Linked DNA regions of Ketobacter alkanivorans. The protein of the gene in region 1 binds, or shares a complex with, the protein of each later gene. Links are inferred from orthologs where the notes say so. Each region holds a gene or a part of one and is shown on either strand. Other genes may lie near its edges.

Evidence for each region.
Region 2: the proteins of trxA (region 1) and trxB are in contact, whole or in part, in a crystal structure (PDB 1F6M), measured with the Escherichia coli proteins. The link is inferred for Ketobacter alkanivorans from one-to-one orthologs.

Annotation. Positions count from the first base shown.
Region 1 is NZ_CP022684.1:2,108,349-2,117,435, reverse strand. What follows is about bases 6,356-9,087. They hold trxA (thioredoxin TrxA), read right to left. Parts: upstream 8,018-9,087; coding sequence 7,694-8,017; downstream 6,356-7,693. Other genes in these bases: ppx (exopolyphosphatase), read left to right, coding at 8,249-9,087; rho (transcription termination factor Rho), read right to left, coding at 6,356-7,329. In the rest of the region: Kalk_RS09155 (LytR/AlgR family response regulator transcription factor), read left to right, coding at 1-244; hemC (hydroxymethylbilane synthase), read left to right, coding at 285-1,220; Kalk_RS09145 (uroporphyrinogen-III synthase), read left to right, coding at 1,217-1,996; Kalk_RS09140 (uroporphyrinogen-III C-methyltransferase), read left to right, coding at 2,016-3,233; Kalk_RS09135 (heme biosynthesis protein HemY), read left to right, coding at 3,230-4,474; Kalk_RS09130 (OsmC family protein), read right to left, coding at 4,545-4,985; Kalk_RS09125 (2Fe-2S iron-sulfur cluster-binding protein), read right to left, coding at 5,004-6,011; more of rho, read right to left, coding at 6,070-6,355. UniProt on the Escherichia coli protein: Participates in various redox reactions through the reversible oxidation of its active center dithiol to a disulfide and catalyzes dithiol-disulfide exchange reactions.
Region 2 is NZ_CP022684.1:4,908,226-4,914,263, reverse strand. What follows is about bases 2,984-5,886. They hold trxB (thioredoxin-disulfide reductase), read left to right. Parts: upstream 2,984-3,909; coding sequence 3,910-4,863; downstream 4,864-5,886. Other genes in these bases: Kalk_RS21120 (arginyltransferase), read left to right, coding at 5,704-5,886; aat (leucyl/phenylalanyl-tRNA--protein transferase), read left to right, coding at 4,882-5,595; Kalk_RS21135 (alanine dehydrogenase), read right to left, coding at 2,984-3,741. Outside these bases: Kalk_RS21140 (DNA translocase FtsK), read right to left, coding at 191-2,470; more of Kalk_RS21135, read right to left, coding at 2,674-2,983; more of Kalk_RS21120, read left to right, coding at 5,887-6,038.

The DNA.
Region 1 (9,087 bases):
GTACGTCACCGTGCGCCATAGTCAGGGCGAGACCTTGCTGGATGAAACCCTGAAGGATCTGGAAACCGAATTTGGCGAGCGCTTTTTTCGCATCCATCGCAATGCACTGGTGGCGCTGGACTACGTTGAGGGAATGGAGCATAAGGGCAGCCAATATCAGCTTAGAATACAGGGTATAGCCGAGCGTTTGACCGTCAGTCGGCGCCATGCCTCGGCGGTGAAGAAGCTGCTTCAAAGGCTCTGATGTGATAGGGTTGCTGCCATAGATATTGAGGCAGAACCCTATGACAGACAACGTATTACGTATCGCCACCCGACAAAGCCCCCTGGCCCTGTGGCAGGCCGAATATGTTAAATCCAAACTGGAGCAGGCCCACCCCGGCCTTCGGGTTGAGCTGTTGGGTATGAAAACCCGCGGTGATGTGATTCTCGACACGCCGCTGGCCAAAGTGGGGGGCAAAGGCCTGTTTGTTAAAGAGCTGGAAGTCGCCATGCTGGAGCAGCGTGCCGACATCGCCGTGCACTCCATGAAAGATGTTCCGGTGGAGTTTCCACCAGGACTTGGTCTGGTGGTGATCTGTGAGCGGGAAGATCCCCGCGATGCTTTTGTTTCCAATCATTATGAATCCATAGACGACTTGCCTCAGGGGGCGGTGCTGGGCACCTGCAGCCTGCGCCGTCAGGCCCAGGTGCGTGAGCGGCGTCCGGACCTTAAAATTGTCGACTTGCGGGGTAATGTTAATTCTCGCCTGGCCAAGCTGGATGATGGCCAGTTTGATGCCATTATTCTGGCTGCGGCCGGTTTGAAGCGTCTGGGTTTTGATGAGCGCATTCGTCGCGCCATGCCTGCCGAGGAAAGCCTGCCAGCGGTGGGGCAAGGCGCGGTAGGTATTGAATGTCGTCTGGATGATGCCCATACCATTGAATTGCTGCAGTGTTTGAAGCACGCAGACACCACCACGCGGGTGGCGGCGGAACGGGCCATGAATAATCGTCTGGAGGGTGGTTGTCAGGTGCCTATTGCCGGTTATTCTGTGCTCGAAGGCGATCAAATATGGCTGCGCGGGCTGGTGGGCGAACCGGATGGGTCCAAAATTGTACGTCATGAGGTCCGTGGCCCTCGCGATCAGGCAGAGGCTCTGGGCCACGAGCTGGCGGACGAGCTGCTGCGGCAGGGGGCCCGCCTGATTCTGGATCGGTTGTATCAGTCCGAACCATGAGCGAGTCGTTAACGGCAAGTCTCGACGGCGTTACCGTGGTGGTAACCCGGCCTCTGGATCAGGCTGCTGCCCTCCGGGAGCCCTTGTTGCAGGCTGGGGCCGAAGTCATCAGTTTGCCGACGCTGCAGATCGAGCCGATTGAGATCGGCCCGTTGCAGCGCAATCTGATACTGGATCTGGATCGATACGCCTTTGTCATCTGTGTTTCCTCCAACGCTGCGCGGCTGGGGTTGGATGCACTGTCGGATTACTGGCCTCAGTGGCCGGTGCAGCAGCAATGGTTGGCGGTCGGGCCTGCCAGTGGTGAGGCCATGTCAGGGTGGGGACTGAATCTGAAAACCGCCCAGCAGGGAGCCACCAGCGAGACTCTGCTGGATTGGCCAGAGTTGCAGGATCTTACCGGGCAGCGGATTTTGATCCTGCGGGGTGAAGGGGGCAGGGAAACACTGGCAGATACCTTGCGCCAGCGGGGTGCGCACGTGGATTATCTTGAGTTGTATCGGCGGGTTAAGCCCACGGTGGATACAGCTCCCTTGTTGCAGGCCCTGAGGGGCGAAAGGGTGATTCTCACCGTGACAAGCGGTGATGGATTACGTAATCTCATGAGCATGGTGGAGGGGGATGTGGCCAGTCTGCAACGCTGTCCACTGGTGGTTGTGAGCGGACGCCTGGCGCAATTTGCCCGGGAACAGGGTTTCCTGCGTGTATGGCAGGCAGACAGCCCCGCCGCCTCTGATATGATTGCAACCATTAAGGCCATTCAACACCGGGATTGATAAGGCAAACAGGAACTCCATGACCGAACAGAACCAGGGCGACAACCATAACGCAGTACCGTCCACCGACGTGGTCGCTTCCACTGCTCCCCAGTCCGTTCAGGACAAAATCAAGCGCTCTGAACAGCCGTCCAAGGCCAGCTCGGTGCCGGCACGTTTGGGTTGGCTGGCAAAAACAGTGCTTGCCCTCAGCCTGCTGCTGGCTGTGGCGGCGGCCGGGCTTGTGGGTTACCAGTTCTATCAGTCTCAGCAGGATAAGTTGGTGTTGCTGTCTGAGCGCGAGGCGGTATCCCGTGCTATGCAGTCCCGCGAAACCCGCCTGGATAAACTGCAAGGTGAGGTGGTACAGCTGACCCAGCAACTCAAGCAGGAGCGGGATGCGATCAAAAGCGCCAATCAAAGCCGTGAATCGTTGCAGTCACGCATTTCGGTGCTGGAAAAAGACATAGCCGCCATCAGCGGCGCTCACCGAATTGACTGGATGTTGAGAGAGGTGGAACACTTTTTATCCGTGGCGGAGCAGCGCCTGACATTGCTGGGCGACGCGCGTGGTGCGCTGGCACTGATGTCGGAAGCGGACGATATTGTTCGTGCCATGCAAGAGCCCAAGGCACGCACGCTGCGGGAAGCCATGGTCAAAGATATTCACAAACTGAAACTGGCCTCGGAAACCAGCGTCGATGTGGAAGGGATATTTCTGCGCCTGAGTGCACTCAGTGACCGTGTGGTGAAGCTGGGTATCCCCAGTTTTGAGCTGAAGCAGGAGCCCATGACGGCGCAAGCCGGAGACGTGCTGCCCGAAGACGGTCTGCCGTTGTTCTGGTATCGCTTTAAAAAGTTTCTGGCCTCGCTCTACGACTATCAGAAACATCCCAAGGGGCGTCCTATCACCCTTACAGAAGATCGTGAATTCCTGGCCCGTAATGTCATTATGCTGTTGCAGCAGGCTCAGTTGGCGTTGTTGCGGGGGGATAACCAGGCTTATCGGGTCAGTCTTACCGGTGCGCGTGAGCGAGTGGAAATGTACATTCACCAACAAAGCGGTGAAACCCAGTTCTTTGTCGCTGAAATCAGCGAATTGCTCGCTGTACAGCTACGCCCACCCATGCCTACCCTCGAGGAATCATCCCGCGCCGTGCGGGTATTTCGTGACTATTGGAACAAAGAAAAGCTCATACGTGAGCAGCAAATCCTGAAGTTGCAGAACGAGACTGGTCAGCAGGAGTTCGCTCGGTGAGGTCGCTACTCAATCTGATTCGCATCAAGGGCTCAACCATCATGTTTCTGGTGATGGGCAGTTTTGTGGGCGCACTGTTCTTCAAGGCAGTGGCAAAAGATCCGGGCTATATTCTGCTGGCCCATGGTAAGCACACCTTTGAAACCAGTTTGCTGGTGGGGATTTTGGTGGTGGTGGTGTTTGCCGTTCTGTTGTACTGGCTGGTGGTCATTGTGCGGCGCTTGACCAGTCTGAGCCTGTTCCGCAGTAGCAGCAATAAGCTCACCACCGATGGCTTGATTGCCCTGGCCCAAGGTGACTGGGCCAATGCTGAAAAGCGCTTGGCGAAAGCCGCCCGAGGCAACGATGTCCCCTTGATTAACTACCTTACAGCGGCTCAGGCCGCCCATGAGCAGGGCAAGGATGACGCACGGGATCAGTATTTGCGATTGGCCCACGAATCCACCAAGGGGGCCGATGCGGCGGTCAGCCTCACCAAGGCCCGCCTGCAGTATCAAAGTGGGCACTGGGAGGAGTGCCTGGCAACGTTGATGAAGCTGTCGCGGGATGCCAAATCCCCCAGTTATCCTTATGTGATCAAAATGCTGTCCAAGGTGTATGTGGAGCTGGAAGACTGGGAAAGCTTGCGGGAACTATTGCCCGCCATGAAGAAACAGAAGGTGGTCAGCGAAGATGAATTCAGTCGTTTGGCACGGCTATGCTACGAAGGCAAGTTGAAAAGGGCGGTGCGCGGCGAATCGAATCAGGATAAACGCAAAAACCTGAAAGATGCCTGGCACCAGATTCCCAAGAAATTTCACACTGAGCCATCCCTGGTAAGAATATACGCAGAGGGCCTGATTGCAGCCGACGCCGGAGCAGACGCGGAACGGGTGATCACTGACCTGCTGCGCAAAAACTGGGATGATGGGCTGGTGCAGGTCTATGGGCAGGTCATGGGCGGCGATGTGGAAAAACAGATGCTGTGGTGCGAAAACTGGCTCAAGGAGCGTCCTAATAATCCAATGTTGCTGCTGACCATGGGGCGGCTCAGTCTGCAGCTCAAGAGCTGGGATAAAGCCCGCAGCTATTTTGAAGCCAGCCTGCGATCTCGTAAAAGCGCTCAGGCTTACGGTGAGCTAGGCCGATTACTGAGTCACATGGGGGAGCCCCAAGCCAGTAATGAGCACTTCCAGTCCGGGCTGGCGATGATTGCCGAACGCCTGCCAGACCTGCCGATGCCGGATTCCCCCGAGCCGTGATGATTTTTCGGCGCGCAATCTGAAATCTAATGTGGTGCCGGTGGTGTTAAATCCTGAAGCAGCCAACCGGCTATTGCAGAGTGTTGCCCGCCGTATCCTGCACCGTAACATTCACCGGAATACCCTGACGAATACTTTGGGTCACCACACAAAAATCCTCAAACTGCTCCAGTGCTGATGGCAGATGGGACAGGCTGTCTGGGTTTGCCACCTGCATGACGACGTCCAGTTTGCCGATCCGCCAACGGCCGTCAATGCGCTCCAGTTGGCCGGTTACGGTGGCCTGTATGTTGCCAGGCTGATCCTTCTTTTTGCGTAGCGCGAACAGCAAGCTGGCGCACAGGCAATTGCCAACGGCAGCGGCAACCATGCGAGCGGGGTTGGGGCCTTCCCCTTTGCCCAGAGGCGGGGGCTCATCCGTCAGCACATCACCAAATTCACCAAAATCGATCTTGAACAGGTAGTCTTCCATCAATTCCAATCGAATGCTGAACTGGTTGTGATCACTCATGACAAATTCCTTGCCGTTTTAACGCGGGGCGTAATCGAACACGTCCGAAATCATCTGTTCTGGTTGCATGCCTGCTGCTACAAAATCATCAAAAGTCGCATACACCATGGGCGGTGAGCCGCCACAGATAATAGACCAGTCGCTGAAATTACCTTGCAGATCATCCAGCACCGCTTTGTGAACTAAGCCACTCCGCCCTGGCCATTCCGGGTGGTCTGACACCACAGGGATGTAGGTGATATTGCTGTGTAATTGTGACATGGCGAGCATTGCGTCGTGCTGATACAAGTCATTAGCAGAGCGGGCCCCCCAGTATACGGTTATCGGGCGTGGGTCGTTGGCGGCGGTCAGCCCTTCCAGCATGGCCTTGATTTGGGAGTAACCGGTACTGGCAGCGATCATCATCAGTTTTTTTGCATGCTGCATTTTGAGCAGGGTTGTTTCCCCATGGGGCAGGCTTAGTTTGAGTATTTCGCCGGTCTTCAGGCGACGTTCCAGCAGTGGGTAGCTGTCACTGTCGTTGGTGGCGCGGATATGCAGTTCCAGGGTGCGATCGTTGCGCGGGGCACTGGCAATGGAGAAGGCTGCGCTATTCTCTGAATCCAAAACCACCTGCAGGTATTGGCCTGGATAGAAGTCCACTCTTTTGCCTGCCGGCAGTCTCAGTGTCACCACCTTGACGTCCTTGCTGGCTTGGTGGATGTCCGTAATTTGGGCGCTGACTTGGTGGGTGGGTAATTGTCCCGGTGCTAACACGCGCTCTATCTCCAGTTGCAAATCGGTAAGGGGAAGCAGCAAACAACAGAATACAGGTTCAATCGGGCCGTCGGAAGCGTCCACAATGTTGTTCAGGTGTTTCAGTCTGGCCTTGCCTGTTACTAGTCTGGCCGCACACAGTTGGCAGGTACCGGCATCACAGGCACGAGGTACGCGTAAGCCCTGGCGGGTAGCCGCATCCAATACTGTTTCGGATTCATCGACCAGACAGCGAAGCTGACTGGGTAGAAAGGTGATCTGGTGTGCCAAGTCTGATGTGCCATTGACACATGGCCGGTGGTTTTAAGCACCGGCCATGTTGAATACGCTATTTGCGCTTCATGGAGTCGAAGAACTCTTCGTTGGTTTTGGTATCGCGCATCTTGTCGATGAGAAATTCCATGGCAGCGATTTCGTCCATTGGGTGAAGAATTTTGCGCAGAATCCACATCTTCTTCAATTCGTCTTCGGTGGTCAGCAGATCTTCGCGACGGGTGCCGGAGCGATTGATGTTGATGGCGGGGAATACCCGTTTCTCAGCAATGCGACGATCCAGATGCAGCTCCTGGTTACCGGTACCTTTGAATTCTTCGAAGATTACCTCATCCATTTTGGAGCCGGTATCCACCAGCGCAGTGGCCAGAATGGTCAGGCTTCCGCCTTCCTCGATGTTACGGGCGGCACCGAAGAAACGCTTGGGGCGCTCCAGGGCGTGGGCATCCACACCACCGGTCAATACTTTACCCGATGAAGGAATCACCGTGTTGTAGGCACGGGCCAGACGCGTGATGGAGTCCAGCAGGATAATGACGTCTTTTTTGTGCTCAACCAGTCGTTTGGCCTTTTCCAATACCATTTCGGCCACTTGAACATGACGTGAAGGCGGCTCATCGAAGGTGCTGGCAACCACTTCGCCACGCACAGTGCGGCGCATCTCGGTTACTTCTTCAGGGCGCTCGTCGATCAGCAGGACAATCAGATGACAATCAGGGCTGTTGCGTGTGATGGACTGGGCAATATTCTGCAGCATCAGCGTCTTACCGGCCTTGGGGGGCGATACGATCAAGCCGCGTTGGCCTTTACCGATGGGAGCCACCAGATCAATGGTCCGGGCGGTGATGTCCTCGGTACTGCCGTTGCCTGTTTCCATAATCAGACGTTCCTGTGGGAACAGTGGCGTCAGGTTTTCGAACAGGATTTTGTTTTTGGCATTTTCCGGGCGATCAAGATTGATCTCGTTGACCTTCAGCAGCGCAAAATACCGCTCTCCCTCTTTGGGCGGACGAATTTTGCCGGAAATGGTGTCGCCAGTGCGCAGATTGAAACGGCGTATTTGGCTTGGAGATACATAGATGTCATCAGGGCCGGCCAGGTAAGAACCCTCGGCGGAGCGGAGGAAGCCAAAACCATCTTGGAGTATTTCCAGTACACCGTCGCCGAAGATGTCTTCGCCGCTTTTGGCGTGCTTTTTGAGAATGCTGAAGATTACGTCCTGTTTTCGAGTACGAGCCATGTTTTCCAGGCCCATTTCGGTAGCGACGTTAACAAGTTCAGCAATTGGTTTTGTTTTAAGTTCGGTGAGATTCATTTCCGTGGAGGTCATATTTGATTGATTATTTAAAGGTAAGGAGAGCCAAGACCCGGCGGATACAGGGCGAGTCGGGCGCTATTATAGAGACTCATGCGTTTTGAATTAGGAATTGCTGCTCCAAAAAACAGGAGCAATAAAGTCAATCTAGCACTCGCTTGCCAAGGCGTCCAGCATGTCGACATCAAACACGTTAATTGATGAGCGATTCTTCACAGCGTTTGTTTATGGGTTGAAAGAGGTGAGGAATCGACGAGATGCTTGGAATTGCTCTCCGCGTTGCGCTTTCAGCTTGTTAATAAGAAGTTGAAGACACAAACACGACAAATGGAACCCCGACCCGTGAAGATCGGGGCAGGGGGTATTATATATTACTGTCTAGGAACGCTGTCAATTGCGATTTCGATAAAGCACCCACTTTAGTGGCTTCTACGTTGCCATTTTTGAACAGCATCAGGGTGGGAATGCCACGGATACCATACTTTGGCGGGGTATCGGGGTTGTCATCAATATTTAATTTGGCAATTTTGAGCTTGCCATCATATTCACCGGAGATCTCGTCCAATATGGGGGCGATCATTTTGCAGGGGCCGCACCACTCTGCCCAGTAATCCACTAGCACCGGGCTGTCGGATTGAAGTACCTCAGCGTCAAAAGTGCCGTCAGTTACATTTACGATGTTGCTCATTGGTCTCTCCAGTTTTGCCATGGCTGTCGTCGTTGCGATCAGCTATGGACCCTATAGTAATGCTTTAATCGCCTGATTGTACGTTTCGTGATGGGGAGTTTCAATCGCGGTTGTAAGGCAATTCACGCTGTCGTCATCACATTATGGTGTTATTATCTTGAGATGTAGCTTACGACATCATTACAACTTTTGCAGCTTCACCTTGGCTGCACTGAGAGTGGATGCCCCGCCTTGACCCAGAATTCCAATCCGATTGATTCCGAAACCCCACAGATGGCCGCCATTGATATGGGCTCCAACAGCTTTCACATGGTCATTGCCCGCACCGAATGCGGTGAAGTGCGCCCCATTCAGAAGATCGCTGAGAAAGTCATGTTGGCCACCGGTCTGCAGGATGATAACACGCTGGATCAGGAGGCTTTGGAACGAGGCCTGGACTGTCTGCGTCGATTTGCCCAGTGCCTGCAGGATATTAACCCCAAAATGGTGCGCTGTGTGGGTACCAATACACTGCGTAAGGCCAGCAACGGTAACGAGTTTCTGCGCCAGGCTCGCAAGGTGCTGAATTGTCCGGTGGAGGTGGTGAACGGTCGCGAAGAGGCCCGTCTCATCTATTTGGGTGTCTCGCATTCTCTGGCCCACGATGACGGCCATCGCCTGGTGTTCGATATTGGTGGTGGTTCCACTGAATTTATTATTGGCAAAGGGTTTGATCCTGTTCTGACAGAAAGCTTGCATATGGGGTGTGTGTCCTATCGGGAGCGCTATTTTGCAGATGGTAAAATTACGGAGCAGGGTTTTCGCAAAGCGGTGATTCGGGCGCGGTTGGAGTTAACCTCCCTGGAGCGAAGCTATCGTGATTTGGGCTGGAATTCTGTGGTGGGTGCATCTGGCACCGTGAAGGCTATCAAGAACGCCATGATTGAGAATGACTGGTATCAGGATGGCATTGATCTGGATGGTTTGTATAAGTTACGGGATAAGGTGCTCAGTTACGCTACCTTGGAGGACATTGATATCGCAGGGATCAAGGCAGATCGGCGTTCGGTGTTGCCCAGTGGCCTGGCTAT
Region 2 (6,038 bases), 2.8 Mb from region 1 along the record:
GTTGCCTGCATTGATTGGATACCATTGAGGAATTCGGTCAGCTTTTTGGGCGCTTCCGTGGCATTGACTTCGCCAGCCTGTACCAAGGCGCTGACACAGATAAACCAGACGCAGAGAATCATCTTCAACATAGAAAGTTTCCGTAATTAATGAACCGGTGCCAGTTTAACACCGGTTGCTGAACAGAGGGTTAACGGGGCGGTGGCGCTATTACTTCCCGCTGACCATTGGTGCCCATTTCAGTGACCACGCCAGCCTCCTCCATCGCCTCAATCATGCGGGCCGCGCGGTTATAGCCAATTTTAAGCTTGCGCTGAACCGATGAAATAGATGCACGCCGGGATTCTGTTACGAATGCCACGGCCTGATCATAGAGTGGATCGGATTCGGAGTCACCTCCTCCTCCTGCGCCTTCATCACCAAGGGCAGGCCCCGCTTCGTGAGTGCCTTCGAGTATTTCATCGAGATAGTCGGGCTCCCCTCTGCGGCGCCAGTCGTCACACACGCGGTGCACTTCTTCGTCGGCAACAAATGCACCGTGTACTCGCACCGGCAAGCCTGTTCCCGGTGGCAGATAGAGCATGTCACCATGACCTAACAGCTGCTCCGCTCCCCCTTGATCCAGAATGGTTCTGGAGTCAACCTTGGACGACACCTGGAACGCCATTCGCGTTGGCACGTTGGCCTTAATCAAACCGGTAATAACGTCCACCGATGGACGCTGAGTAGCCAGAATCAGGTGTATACCGGCAGCCCGCGCTTTCTGTGCAATACGAGCTATCTGTTCTTCGACCTTCTTGCCGACAATCATCATCATGTCGGCAAATTCATCCACCACCACCACAATAAACGGCAGCGCCTGCAACTCCTCTGGCTCCTGACAATCCAGATCCGGCTTGAACAAAGGATCTTTGATGGGCTCACCGGCTTTGATGGCATCCCTCACTTTCTTGTTGAAACCTGCCAGGTTGCGCACACCCATGGCTGCCATCAACCGATACCGGCGCTCCATTTCAGCCACACACCAACGCAACGCATTGGAGGCTTCCTTCATGTCGGTGACAACCGGCGTCAGCAGATGTGGAATGTTGTCATACACCGACAATTCCAACATCTTGGGATCGATCATAATCAGTCGCAGATCATCCGGTGTGGCCTTGAACAGCATACTGATCAGCATGGCATTCAACCCGACCGACTTACCAGAACCGGTGGTACCTGCAACCAGAAGGTGCGGCATTTTCTGCAGATCCGCCACCACAGGTTCGCCGGAAATATCCTTACCCAACGCGAGCACCAAAGGTGAGCTGACCCGCTCATACTCCTGAGACGCCACCACTTCACTGAGCCGAATGATCTCTCGATCTTCGTTGGGAATTTCAATGCCTACCACGGTTTTACCGGGGATAACTTCCACCACCCGCACGCTGATGACCGCCAGGGAACGGGCCAGATCCTTCGCCAGGTTGGTAATGCGGCTAACCTTCACGCCAGGCGCGGGCTGAATCTCGAAACGGGTGACAACCGGGCCGGGCATAACGTTCTCCACCTCGGCCTCTACATTAAAGTCCCGCAGCTTGATCTCCAGCAGTCGCGACATGCTTTCCAACGTCTCAGCGGAAAACCCTTTCTTGCCTTGCTTATCGGGCGCATCAAGTAACGCTATGGCGGGAAGATCACCGGTAACGGGGTTATCGAACAGGCTCTTCTGACGCTCTTTTTCTGCGCGCATACTGGGTTCTGGTTTAGGCTTGGGCAGCTCGATGACAGGGGGTTTACGCACCTCCTGTTTGGCTTTGTCTTTCTTCAGCGCCTCCTGACGTTGCTTAATCGCCAGTTTTGCGGCTTTCTCCTGCGCTTTTTTAGCGTTCGATTCTTCGCGAGCGTCGCGGCGTGCCTGCCATTTCTCTTTTAACGTGCTCAACCATTCATAAATGCTGATGGAAATTTTACCGGTTCCATCAATCACACCAATCCAGGACACATCGGCAAACATGGTAAGACCGATCAAAAACAACGCCAGCAAGACCAACGTCGAGCCCAGTGTATTTAAGGCATGCAAGGCAGCGCTGCCAACTTCAATCCCCAGAATGCCGCCAGCAGCGTTGCGTCCGGCGGAATCGATGTCCGGCAAGGACCCAGGAGCCACATCGAAATGGATATAAGCCAAACCCGACGCCGCCACCATGGTCATGGCAAAGCCCAGGAAGCGCAGGCCTGCCATCAGCCAGCTCCACTGCTTGTCTATATCCCGAAATACCAGCCAGGCCCGGTAGGCAATCAACAGCGGGAACAAATACGCGAGGTATCCAAACAGCGACATCAAGACATCAGAACACCAAGCTCCAGCGCGGCCGCCCAGGTTGTGAATGCTGCGACCACTGCCCAGGCTGCTCCAGCCGGGATCATGAACATCAAAGGATGCCAGCGCGATCATCAGGTAGAGGGACATGAAAAAGAGCACGATCATTGCTCCTTCACGCACGCCACGCACTAACAACACGATCCAGGGAGCGGGTTCCACTTGTCTCTGGGCTTGTTCTTTTTTCAAAAGATGACCCTATTCAGGATAATAAATTAGCTTTATTTTAGCGAAAAATCAGCCATTTGCACAAACTTCTCACAATTGACCTTAAGAAATTAGTGTAAGCGTCAATATCCACTTTCAAGGGACTATTCTAACAGAGCTGGCAGGACAATCTTACCTACTGAAACGTTGATTCCATCACTTAATGGAGGATATTCCCGCAGTTGCCCGATCCCCAAACGCTGAACGTAGGATAAAATAGCACCAGAGAGCGCTTCAGAAGCGGTACGTGGCACAGCGCCCGGCATATTGGTCACCCCCATATGCAACACACCCTCCTCGGTATACACCGGATCACGATAATCGGTGGCACGGATGGTCTCAACACAACCGCCCTGATCAATGGATATATCCACGATCAGGCCGCCATCGGGCATGGCCCGCACCATCTCTCGAGACACCACGTGAGGAGCCCTGGCCCCCGGCACCAACACCGCCCCCACCACCAAATCTGCATCCACCATAGCCTGAGCAATGGCCTCCTGATAAGAATACATACCGGTAATATTGGGGGCGATGGCCTCGATTGCGCGCAATGCATCGCCATTGCGATCAAACGCCACCACTTGCGCGCCGGTGGCAGCCGCCGCTCTGGCAGCGTTCTGGCCTGCCACCCCGGCACCAACGACCACAACCTTGCCCGGAGCCGCCCCGGCAACCCCGCCCAGCAGAACCCCTTTTCCACCCATGGATCGGTGCAGATAATGAACGCCCGCCTGCACCGCCACCCGACCTGCAATTTCACTCATGGGTGCCAACAAAGGCAACCGCTGCCCCAGCTGCACGGATTCGAATGCCACCGCGGTTAACCCGATATCACACAGCCTTTGGCTCAGCGCAGGGTTAGGGGCAAGATGCAGAAAACAAAACAGCAGGTGGTGCGCCTGCAGCAACGCCAGATCCCCCGCCACCGGCTCTTTCACTTTTACAATCAGTTGGCCTTGCGCAAACAGCTCGTTGGCACTGCTTGCTATGCGGGCCCCGGCTGCCAGATATTGGGCATCAGGATAACCGCTGAGCTCACCTGCAGAATGCTCCACCCACACTGTAAACCCCTGACTCACCAACTCAGCCACCGCATGGGGAACCAGCGCTACCCGCGCCTCCATGGGTTTAGTTTCCTTGGGCACACCGATCGTTAACAGCCTAGCCATAGTAGAATCCATCCAAATGTACATCAGCACTATACCCCATTATAGCCAGCCCCTATTCTGCTGATTTACAGGAACTATTTGCCTGCAACGTGGTAAATTAAGTATAAGTGTGCAAACCAATCCATACATCACGGCAACACCTGTGCCATCAAACTGGACATCGATTTAATGAGCGAAACCAAACACTGCCGCCTTCTAATACTGGGCTCCGGCCCCGCCGGTTACACTGCTGCGGTCTACGCTGCGCGAGCCAACCTCAACCCCGTCATCGTCACAGGGATCCAACCCGGTGGACAGCTCACAACCACCACCGAAGTGGACAACTGGCCTGGGGATCAGGATGGTGTGCAGGGGCCTGAGCTGATGGAGCGTATGAAGCAGCACGCAGAACGGTTCGAAACCGAAATCCTGTTTGATCACATCAATAAAACCGATCTCAGCAAGCGCCCGTTTACCCTCTATGGCGACAGCGCCACCTACACCTGTGATGCCCTGATTATCGCCACCGGTGCCTCTGCCCGCTATTTGGGCCTCGATTCCGAAGAAGCTTTCAAGGGCAAGGGCGTAAGCGCCTGTGCCACTTGCGACGGATTTTTCTATCGTAACCAGAAAGTCGCCGTCATTGGCGGCGGCAATACCGCCGTAGAAGAAGCCCTGTACCTGGCCAACATTGCCAAAGAAGTGGTCGTGGTTCACCGCCGCGAGACCTTCCGCTCCGAGAAAATACTGCGGGATCGCCTGCTGGATCGCGCTGCCAACGGCAACGTCACTCTTGAGCTCAACTATGTCCTCGATGAAGTTCTGGGCGACGACATGGGCGTTACCGGTATGCGCATCAAGCATGTCGACAGCGGCGAGACCAAAGACATCGATCTGCAGGGCGTATTCATCGCCATCGGCCACACCCCCAACACCGGCATTTTCGAAGGCCAGTTGGATATGGAAAACGGCTACCTGAAGATCAAAAGCGGCATCGAAGGCAATGCCACCGCCACCAACGTGGAAGGCGTATTTGCCGCAGGAGACGTCACCGATCACGTTTATCGCCAAGCCATCACCTCTGCCGGATTCGGCTGCATGGCGGCGCTGGACGCCGAAAAGTTTCTGGATGAAAACAGTTAACCGCTGCCTGTGATCAAGATCCCTGTCCTGGGCTTTCATACCCAGGACTTCCCCCCTATCGAGCACGCACTGGGTGATCCCAACGGTCTGCTGGCCGCCGGTGGAGATTTAACCCCTGAGCGTCTTGTTGATGCTTATTCAAAGGGCATATTTCCCTGGTTCGACGCCGACCAACCCATACTTTGGTGGTCCCCCAGCCCCCGAGCGGTATTGTTCCCCGATCAACTGCACATCTCCCGCAGCTTGAACAAAACCCTGCGCAAACAGCGCTATCACGTCACCATGGATGCAGCGTTTCCCGAGGTTATTCAGGCCTGCTCAGAGCCCAGGCAATACAGCGACGGCACCTGGATCACTGCTGAAATGATTGACGCCTACATTCACCTGCATGAGCTTGGCTACGCCCACTCTGTGGAGTCCTGGGAGGGAGATCATTTGGTGGGGGGCGTTTACGGCATTGCGCTGGGCAAAATATTCTTCGGCGAATCCATGTTCAGTCGCCAAACAGACGCCTCCAAAGTGGCGTTCGTTCACCTCGTAAACCAACTCAAGTGCTGGGGCTTTCAGCTTATTGACTGCCAGGTTGAAAACCCTCATCTGGTTAGCCTCGGTTCTACCAACATCCCCCGCCACCAGTTCAAAGCCATGCTGCAGCAACATGTTCCTGTAATTGATGATTTGCGCACCACCGTTCAGCCAAAATGGTCACTGAACTGGCAACATTGTGTCTAGCGACACTGGAAACATCCGGTAATTCGTTTAATACTGTATTAATGCACTAGTATGAGTGCCTACCGGCCACTTAACCATAAGATTTTTAAGGCTTTTGCGATTAGGCATATGACGGATCTCGCAGCAGTAAAATTTTTTGTTACTCCATTACATCAATGCAGTTATTTGCCTCGCAATGACGCTATCACCCTGTTTGCCGATCCGAAAGCCAACCTTGATCACAACCTTTACAGCGAACTGTCCGAAGTTGGGTTCAGACGCAGCGGCAACTACCTGTACCGACCTCACTGCCGTCAATGTTCTGCCTGCATACCGGTGCGCATCCCAGTGGAGCACTATCACCTGTCTCGCAAGCACAAACGCATCTGGAATCGAAACAGCGACCTCTCCATTAAACAAGTGCCTGCAGAATTCAATGATGAGCACTACGAACTCTATGCGCG